2 regions of the Streptomyces sp. NPDC044719 genome follow, and region 2 is predicted to be linked to the other one. Evidence: riboswitches for the same ligand, from Rfam matches in the RefSeq annotation. Region 2 holds a riboswitch; the other holds the start of a gene.
What was found. A riboswitch is a leader RNA that binds a small molecule or an ion and turns the genes downstream of it on or off. The one in region 2 is predicted to bind cobalamin.

Region 1: another riboswitch for cobalamin. It lies ahead of AC07DF_RS08380 (energy-coupling factor ABC transporter permease); the one in region 2 lies ahead of AC07DF_RS16305 (ABC transporter substrate-binding protein).

The regions. Positions count from the first base shown of each region.
Region 1 is NZ_JBWKHE010000002.1:361,708-366,279, forward strand. It holds gene AC07DF_RS08365 (energy-coupling factor ABC transporter ATP-binding protein) at 1-844, opposite strand, end outside; gene cbiQ (cobalt ECF transporter T component CbiQ) at 841-1,590, opposite strand; gene AC07DF_RS08375 (energy-coupling factor ABC transporter substrate-binding protein) at 1,596-1,940, opposite strand; gene AC07DF_RS08380 (energy-coupling factor ABC transporter permease) at 1,937-2,638, opposite strand; cobalamin riboswitch at 2,669-2,853, opposite strand; gene AC07DF_RS08385 (serine/threonine-protein kinase) at 2,932-4,359, opposite strand.
Region 2 is NZ_JBWKHE010000004.1:80,854-85,425, forward strand. It holds gene AC07DF_RS16295 (4-hydroxybenzoate 3-monooxygenase) at 1-1,176, opposite strand, end outside; gene AC07DF_RS16300 (CoA-binding protein) at 1,213-1,620, opposite strand; cobalamin riboswitch at 1,702-1,890, shown strand; gene AC07DF_RS16305 (ABC transporter substrate-binding protein) at 1,961-2,977, shown strand; gene AC07DF_RS16310 (FecCD family ABC transporter permease) at 2,974-3,987, shown strand; gene AC07DF_RS16315 (ABC transporter ATP-binding protein) at 3,984-4,572, shown strand, end outside.

The sequences.
Region 1 (4,572 bases), on a different contig from region 2:
CGCTCACCGGCCGCCCCGCCGCCAGCGCGGCCAGTTCGTCCGGGGTGCGCGGGCCGGGCGCAGAGTCGTTCAACAACCCCTGGGCACGCAGCAGTTCGGCGGCTGCGGCACCCCAGGGCAACCGCAGTCCCGCCTGCCGGAGGAGATCGGTCCGGGCCAGTGCCGTGGGCGCGGGGGCGAGGTGCACGCCGTCCGGGGTGAGGAGCGCCGCGTCGTCGGCCCAGCGCAGGGCGAGATCGACGTCGTGCGTGGCCATCACCACCGTGGTGCCGTTCGCGCGCAGCCCGTCGAGTGTGCTGAGGAGCCGTTCCTGGCCGTCGGGGTCGAGTCCGGCCGTCGGCTCGTCGAGGACCAGCACACGGGGCCGCATGGCGACCGCGCCCGCGATGGCGGTCCGCTTGCGCTGCCCGTAGGAGAGCAGATGGGTGGGCCGGTCGGCCAGGGCGGTGATGTCCAGGGCGGCGAGCGCCTCCGCCACCCGCGCCCGTACCTCCGGATCGGCCAGGCCCAGGTTCAGCGGCCCGAACGACACGTCCTGCTCGACGGACGCCGCGAACAACTGGTCGTCCGGGTCCTGCACCACGAGCTGGACGGTCGTCCGCAGCCGGGTCAGGCCCTTGCGGTCGTACGTCACCGGCTGCCCGTCGACCGTCAACCGCCCCTCGTGCGGCCGCAGTCCGCCGCTGAGCAGCCGCATCAGCGTGGTCTTGCCGCTGCCGTTGCGGCCGAGCAGCGCGAGCGCCCGCCCCTCGCGGATGTCGAAGTCGAGGCCGCTGAGCACGGCCGGGCCGTCCTCGTAGGCGAAGGACGCGCCCCGCAGGGCGACGAGGGCGGGCTCGCTCATGCCGGCGGCCTTTCCAGTACGAAGGTGAGGACGGCCAGCGCCGCGAGGAGCGCGCAGCTGGCGACCGTGAAGCGGACGGATACGCGGGCCTCGGGCACCAGGACACGCAGGGTCCCGTCGTAGCCGCGCCCGGCGAGACCGGCCTGGAGGCGGGCCGCCCGGTCGAAGGCCCGGACGAACGCGGTGGCGCCGAGGCCGCCCAGCGAACGCCAGGCGGCGGCCCGCGTGGTGTGCCCGAGCCGGGCTGCCTGCGCGTCGCGGATCCGGCGCACGGAGTCCAGCAGCAGAAAGCTCATGCGGTACGTCACGAGCGCGACATCGACGACGGGCGCCGGGACGCCGGCCCGGACCAGACGCGGCAGCAGGTCGGACATGGGCGTGGTGAAGGCGAACAGCAGCACCCCCAGGGAGGCCGCCGAGGTGCGCAGCAGCAGCTCCCCGGCCCGCAGGGGCCCGTCGTCCGCGAGGGAGACGAAGCCTTCCGGCCCGCCGACCTGGACGAGCAGGGTGACCGCGCCGGTCACGCAGAAGCCCAGCGGCACCCGGTAGGCCCGCCACAGCCGGCGGCCCGGCACACCGGCCGGTCCCAGCAGCAGGGCCACCGCCGTCACGAGCACCAGCGCCGCACCCGGCCAGGGCGGCAGCGAGATGGCCAGCACGGTGAGTCCGAGACCGAGCACGGCCTTGTCCACGGGATGGCGGCGGCGCCAGCGACTGCTGTGCGCCGCCGCGTCGATCGGCAGCACGCGGCTCAGGCCCTCTCGGCCGTGGACTCCTCGGCGTCCCGCTCCCGCGCCTGTTGCTCCCCCTGCCGCCGGCCCCGGCGCAGACCGAAGTAGTAGGCGAGGACACCGGCGCCGAGCGCGGCCTGGAGGGCGAACAGCGCCGACTCGATCTCACCCGACGGCGGCTCGTACAGCGGCGAGAACCAGGGCTTGTAGTCCGGGTCGATCTCGGTGATCGCCGTCTCCGCCTGGGCGTCGGCGCCCGTGAACGGCTCCTCCTTGTGGTCGCCGAGGCCGAGCGCGAGCGGCAGTACGGCGAGCGCGGCCACGGCGAGCAGCAGCAGGAGGTTGATCTTCGTGCTCTTCTTCATCGGGTCGCCGCCTCGGTCTCGGTCACGGACTGCTTCTTGGCGAGGAGCACACCCAGCCGGGTCAGTTCGCCCTTGCTGGACTGCACCAGCAGCCGCATCACAAGGACCGTCAGCAGCCCCTCGCTCACCGCGAGCGGTATCTGGGTGACGGCGAAGATGGTGCCGAACTTGCCGAGCGCGCCCACGAACCCGCTGCCCGGGTCGGGGAAGGCCAGTGCCAGCTGCACGCTGGTGACGCAGTAGGTGGACAGGTCGGCGAAGAACGCCCCGAAGAAGACCGCGACCATCAGCGGCACGTCGTACCGCCGCAGCAGTTTGTACACGGCGTATCCGGCCCAGGGCCCGACGATCGCCATGGAGAAGACGTTGGCGCCGAGCGTGGTGAGGCCGCCGTGGGCGAGCAGGAGTGCCTGGAAGAGCAGGGTGATGGTGCCCAGCACCGCCATGATGGGCGGCCGGAACAGGATGGCTCCCAGGCCCGTTCCGGTGGGGTGGGAGCAACTGCCGGTGACCGACGGAAGCTTCAGGGCGGACAGGACGAACGTGAAGGCACCGGAGGCACCGAGGAGCAGGGTGCTCTCCGGGTGCTCGCGCACCTCACGGGTGAGCGACCGGACCCCGTGGACGACGAACGGTGCCGACGCGACGCCCCAGGCGACCGCGTGCGCGGGTGGCAGGAAACCCTCGGCTATGTGCATGGCTCAGCAGACCCTCTCCAGCACCTCGTGGATGGTTGACGTGCCTTGGCCGGTCTCCTGGCTGACGGGTACCACCGCCCGTACTCCGCCTTCCCGGGTCACAAGGACCCAGTGGCTGCCCGTGAGGGCCGGAGCCGGACTTCCCGATTCACAGTGGCGAGGGCCGCACCGGCATCACACCGGATTTCCCGTTCACCAAGGCGTGGTGACAGTAATGCCGGGATAAGGACGATGACAAGCCACCCGAGGGGGCGCGCGAGGGGGCGCCCGCTCGCACACCGGCGCAGGGCCGCTCAGTCGTCGCCGCCGTCGTCATCGTCGTCCCCGTCCTCCCAGGTCTGACGGGGCTTCTCCTGCTGGGGTTTGTCCGCCTTTTGCGCTGGGTCGGCCGTCTCCTGCGCCGGAGTCGTGGGGCTGGGCGTCGTTGCGACGGGGGCAGGGGGAGGGGGCGCGGTGGTGGACGGGGTGATATCGGCCACTGTGCCGGTGGCCGGAGCGCCGGCGCCCGGAGCCGTGTCCTTGGCAGGGTCGGAGGAAAGGGGCGAGGCGGAGTCCGCGGACGGTGTGGCGGCGGGGCTGCTCGCGGAGGGGGACGCGTCGGGCTCCGTGCCCTCCGTCGCGGTGTTGTCGGGCGAGAACCACAGCATGCCGGCGAGCATCGCGGCGGCGAAGAGCGCCGCGGCGGCGATCGTCGCGGCCGCCCTGCGGCGGTGGTCGGGGCCGCCCCGGGGCGCGGCGCGGCGCGAACGGCCGGTCCGGGGTGAGCGGCCGGTGCGCAGCCCCGGGGCGCCGGGCAGCGCGTAGGCGGCCGGGTTGCGGGTCTCGGCGGCCGAATACGGCCTCCGAGTGGCGGACGTCACGGGGGGCGCGGCCTCCGGCAGCGGCTCGGGCAGCCCTCGCCAGGCGCCCCCGGCGAACCACTCGGCGGTCTGCTGGGCGGTGGGCCGGTCCTCGGGCTGCTTGGCGAGCAGGCCGAGCAGGTAGTTCTCGAAGGCCGGCGGGAGTCCGGCGACACCGAGCTCGCGAGGCGGAACGGGCGCGGAGTCGAGGTGCTGGTGGAGGAGCGCGACAGCGGTGTCCGCCTGGAACGGCGGCCGCCCGCTGAGGAGTTGGTAGAGCAGACACCCCAGGGAGTACATGTCGGAGGCGGGACCCGCGGGCTGGCCCAGGGCGCGTTCGGGCGCCAGGTAGAGGCCGGTGCCGACGATCTGGCCGGTGGCGGTGAGCGCGGCGCCGGGGTCGTCGAGGAAGCGGGCGATGCCGAAGTCGCCGATCTTCAGGGTGCCGTGGGCGTCCAGCAGGAGGTTGGCGGGCTTGATGTCGCGGTGGACGATGCCCTGCGCGTGTGCGGCGGCCAGCCCGGCGGCGGCCTGCGCGGCGAGATCCGCCACCCGTTCGGCGGGAAGCGCGCCGGAGGCGGCCAGCACCCCGGCGAGGCTGTCGCCGTCGACCAGTTCCATCACCAGGTACAGCCGGTTGTCGTACTCGCCGAAGTCCCAGACACCCACCAGATGGGGGTGGTTGAGACGCCCGGCGGTCTGGGCCTCCAGACGGAACCGGGAGGCCGCCGTGACATCGGTGTCCTGGGGCAGCAGCAGCTTGACGGCCACCGCTCTGGCGAGCGTCTCGTCGTACGCGCGCCAGACCTCTCCCATTCCACCGCGCCCGATCTCAACATCCAGCCGGTAGCGGCCCGCTAGCAGCACTCGTCCTCGTCTCATGCGTGGGGGAAGGTACGTCGCCGCAGGCCGAACTCCCCGTTTTGACGCGGGGGTTGGTGGGAGACATCGCAGCCGACCCAGGATACTGGCGCCGCGTGACCACTGATCTCCGCGGCGGTGTCGAGGGACGGTGCCGTCCCGGAAATCCGGGAGCGGAGACGTCGCCCGGCGGGGTGATGGCGCGGTGCACGCGGTTGCCGGGCTGCCGCCCGC
Region 2 (4,572 bases):
CGCCGCGGGCGAGGTGAACAGGCGGCGCAGCCGGGCGAGCGTGGTGCCCGCGCGGAACGGGTCGCCCGCCGCCGTGCCGTGGTACACCTCGGACAGCCACTGCGAGAACTCCTGGTAGTCCCACACACGCCGCAGGCAGGCCTCCGCATAGCCGGCCAGACCGCTGTCGTCACCCGTCGTCAGGCGCACCACCAGGGCGTCGCCGAGCAGGAAGGCGTCGTGCAGGGCGAGGTTCATGCCCTTGGCGGCGATGGGGGCGACCAGATGCGCCGCGTCGCCCGCGAGGTACAGCCGGCCGTGCGCCATCGGCTCGACCACGTAGTCGTGCATGTCCAGCACGCGCTTCTCGATCAGCCGCCCCTCCGTCAGCGGTGGCGCTCCGGCCGCCCCGAGCCGCTGCCGCAGCTCCGCCCAGACGCGCTCGTGCGGCCAGTTCTCCGGGTCGTCACCCGGCGGGCACTGGAGGTAGTAGCGGGTCACCTCCGGGCTGCGGGGCATCTGGCCCGCGAAGCCGTTCGCGTGACAGCCGAACAGCACGCAGTCGGCGGACGGCGGCGCCTCGGCGAGCAGCGCCAGCCAGCCGATGCCGTAGTCGTGCCGCGCGACCCGGACCCGCTCGGGCGGCAGTGCGGCCCGCGTCACTCCGCGCGCCCCGTCGCAGCCGGCCACGAAGTCGCAGTGCACGACCCGCCGTTCACCCGTCTCCGGGCAGGTGTACGACACGGACGGCCGGTCGGTCTCGAGGTCGTGCAGCTCCACGTCCCGGATCCCGAAGCGGATCTCCCCGCCCCGCACATCGGCGTACTCGCGCACCAGGTCCGTCACGAGCAAGGGCTGCGGGTAGACGAAGTGGTGACTGCCCGTCATCTCGCCGTAGTGGAACCGGTACCGCTCCCCGTCGAAGCGGAACTCGCACGCGGTGTGCAGCTCCGCGCGGTCCAGCAGGTTCCGGGCGAGGCCCCGCTTCTCCAGACCGCGTACGGCCCACTCCTCGATGACCCCGGCCCGGGGCCGCTGTTCGATGAACTCCCGGGTCTCGGTCTCCAGCACCAGGCAGTCCACGGCGGCGGCCCGCAGGATGTTGCCGACGGTCAGCCCGGCGGGACCGGCACCCACGACGACGACCGGGAAACGTCCGGCGGAGCCTGTGTCCGCGGGCGGGGAGGCGTGGGTCATGCGCTCATTATGGAGGGGGCGCGACCGTCGTGACCCTTACCCGAGCCGCGGGATCTCGATCGCCGGGCACCGGTCCATCACCATCTCCAGGCCCGCGGCCCGGGTGCGGTCGTACGCCGCCGCGTCGATGACGCCGAGCTGGAACCACACCGCCCCGGCGCCCTTGGCGACCGCCTCGTCCGCGACCGCTCCGGCGAGGTCGCTGTTCACGAACACGTCCACGACGTCCACGTCGAAGGGGATGTCCGCCAGACTCGCGTACCCCTGCTCGCCGTGCACGGTCTCCGCCTTGGGGTGCACGGGCACGACGCGCTTGCCGTAGCGCTGGAGCACCGCGGCGACGCCGTACGCCGCGCGCTGCCGGTTCGACGACAGGCCGACCACGGCCCAGGTGTCGCCGAGCTCGGTGAGGATCCTGCGGACCGTTGCGTCGTCGCCGTACACCGGCGGCCTCCTCGGGAGTCGCGGAAGAGCTGCTGTCCGGGCAACGACGCGGGGCGCGCGGTGATTCCCCGATGCCCACCGTGATAGCTTGCCGAGGCCAGTCGAACCCATGTACGTGGGTCAGGGAATCCGGTGCGAATCCGGAACTGACGCGCAGCGGTGAGGGGGACGGGCGGGGCCGCGGCCACTGTACGGCTGGACGTCGTACGGGAAGGCGCCCCGCACCGGGTGAACCCGAGTCCGAAGACCTGCTGGCGGCCCCCGCGGCCGGCCGGCGGTGGGGGAGCACCGTACGACCGGGCTCCGCGATCGGGCCCTCGACGCCTGAGGACTGGTTTCCTTGCCCCTCGCCCGACCCGCCCGTGCCGCCGTCCTGCTCGCGGCCGGCTCCCTGCTCCTGACCGGCTGCGGGGACTCGAAGCCCACCACGACGAAGGCCGCCGTCACACTCGACAACTGCGGCCGGAAGGTCCGGGTCGACAAGGCGCCCCGGCACGCCGTCTCCCTCAACCAGGGCACCACCGAGATCCTGCTCTCCCTCGGTCTCGCCGACCGGCTAGCGGGTACCGCGACCTGGACCGACCCCGTGATGAAGGGGCTGGAGAAGGCCAACGCGAAGGTGCCGCGCATCGCCGAGAACAACCCCTCCTTCGAACGGGTCCTGGACTCCGAGCCCGACTTCGTCGCGGCGTCCTTCGTCTCCACCCTCGGCAAGGGCGGCGTCGCCACCCGCGAGCAGTTCGAGAAGCTCGGCGTGCCCACGTACGTCTCCCCGTCCGACTGCGCCGGCAAGGACAACTCGGGCGGCGGCGACGGCAAGCGCGACAAGGCGCTGGGCATCGACACCGTCTACGGCGAGGTGCGGGACCTCGCGACCGTCTTCGGAGTGAAGGACCGCGGCGACAAGCTCGTGGCATCCCTCCAGCAGCGGATGAGGAAGGCCACGCGGGGCGTCGACGCCTCGGACGTCTCCCTTCTGTACTGGTTCGCCAACTCCGAGTCGCCCTATCTGGCCGGCTGCTGCGGAGCGCCCGGGATCATGACCCGCGCCCTCGGCGCGAAGAACGTCTTCGACGACACGCACGAGGAGTGGCCGCAGGTCAACTGGGAGACGGTCGCCGACCGGAACCCGGACGTCCTCGTGATCGGCGACCTGACCCGCGACTCGGAGACCGCCGAGTCGGCGAAGCGGAAGATCGCCTTCTTGGAGTCCAACCCCGTCACCAAGAACATGGACGCGGTCAAGCACAAGCGGTACGTGCTGCTCAGCGGGCAGGCCATGAACCCGACCATCCGCACGGTCGAGGGCGTGGAGAAGGTCGCGGCCGGACTGCGTGAGTTCGGGCTCGTGAAGTGACCGTGCGCGGACCGGCGCTCGCCGTCGGGGGCGCCCTGCTGCTGGTGGTCTCCGTCGCCCTGGCGATCACCATCGGACCGGCCGACATCCGGGTCGGGGACGTGTGGTCCGTCGTCGCGTCCCACCTGGGGGTCGGCAGCTCCGGCCTGACGCCGATCCGGGACGGGATCGTCTGGCAGCTGCGCCTGCCGCGCACCCTGCTCGCGGCCGTGTGCGGGGCGGGACTCGCCGTGTGCGGGGCCGTGATGCAGTCGCTGCTGCGCAATCCGCTGGCCGACCCGTTCGTGCTCGGGGTGTCCTCGGGCGCCTCCACCGGCGCGGTCGTCATCGTCGTGCTGGGCGTGGGCGGCGGTGCCGTCTCGGTGTCCGCGGGCGCCTTCCTCGGCGCCCTGGTCTCCTTCGCGCTGGTCCTGCTGCTCAGCCACACCCTCGGCGACACCACCGACCGGGTCGTCCTCGCGGGCGTCGCCGCCATGCAGCTCTTCTCCGCGCTGACCTCCTTCGTCGTGCTGACCGCCGCCGACGCCGAGACCACCCGGGGCGTGCTGTTCTGGCTTCTGGGCTCACTCGGCGGGGCCGGCTGGACCGACGTGTGGCTGTGCTTCGCCGTCCTGGCCGTGGCACTGGTGGTGTGCCTGTCGTACGCCCGCACCCTCGACGCCTTCGCCTTCGGGCAGGACGCGGCGGCCGCGCTCGGGGTGTCCGTGGCCCGCACCCGTCTGGTGCTGCTGTGCGTCACGGCCCTGCTCACGGCCGCGCTGGTCAGCTCGGCCGGGGCGATCGGCTTCGTCGGGCTGGTCCTGCCGCACGCCGCCCGGGCCCTGGCCGGACCCGGGCACGTCCGGCTGCTGCCGGTCACCGCCCTCGCCGGGGCGGTGTTCCTGGTGTGGGTCGACACCCTGGCCCGGACGGTCCTGGATCCCCAGGAGGTGCCGGTGGGGGTCGTGACCTCGCTGATCGGGGTGCCGGCGTTCGTGGCGGTGCTCTACCGGACGCGGAGGGTGCGGTGACGGAGACACACGCCGGTGATACGGAAGCGCGGGTGCGGGCCGGGCTCCGGGCGGACCGGGTCAGCCGCCGTGCCGACGGGCGCCTCATCCTCGACGGCGTCGTCCTCGCGCCCGAACCCGGCTCCACCGTCGGCGTCCTCGGCCCGAACGGCTCCGGCAAGTCCACACTGCTGCGGCTGCTCGCCGGGCTGCTCACGCCGACCGCCGGAGTAGTCACCCTCGACAACACCCCGCTGGGCGACCTGCCCCGCCGTACCGTCGCCCGCCGGCTCGCCATGGTCGAGCAACAGGCGGACACACAGGTCGAGCTGACCGTGCTGGACGTGGTACGGCTGGGCCGCGTACCGCACCGCCGGGCCTGGGCACCCGCCTCGGCGCACGACGAGCGGGCGATACACGCGGCCCTGGAACGCACCGGCCTCGCCGCCCGGGCCGGCCAGCTCTGGCACACCCTGTCCGGCGGCGAACGCCAGCGTGTGCAGATCGCCCGCGCGCTCGCGCAGGAACCCCGGGAGCTCCTCCTGGACGAGCCCACCAACCACCTCGACATCCACCACCAGCTGGACCTGCTCGCCCTGGTCACCG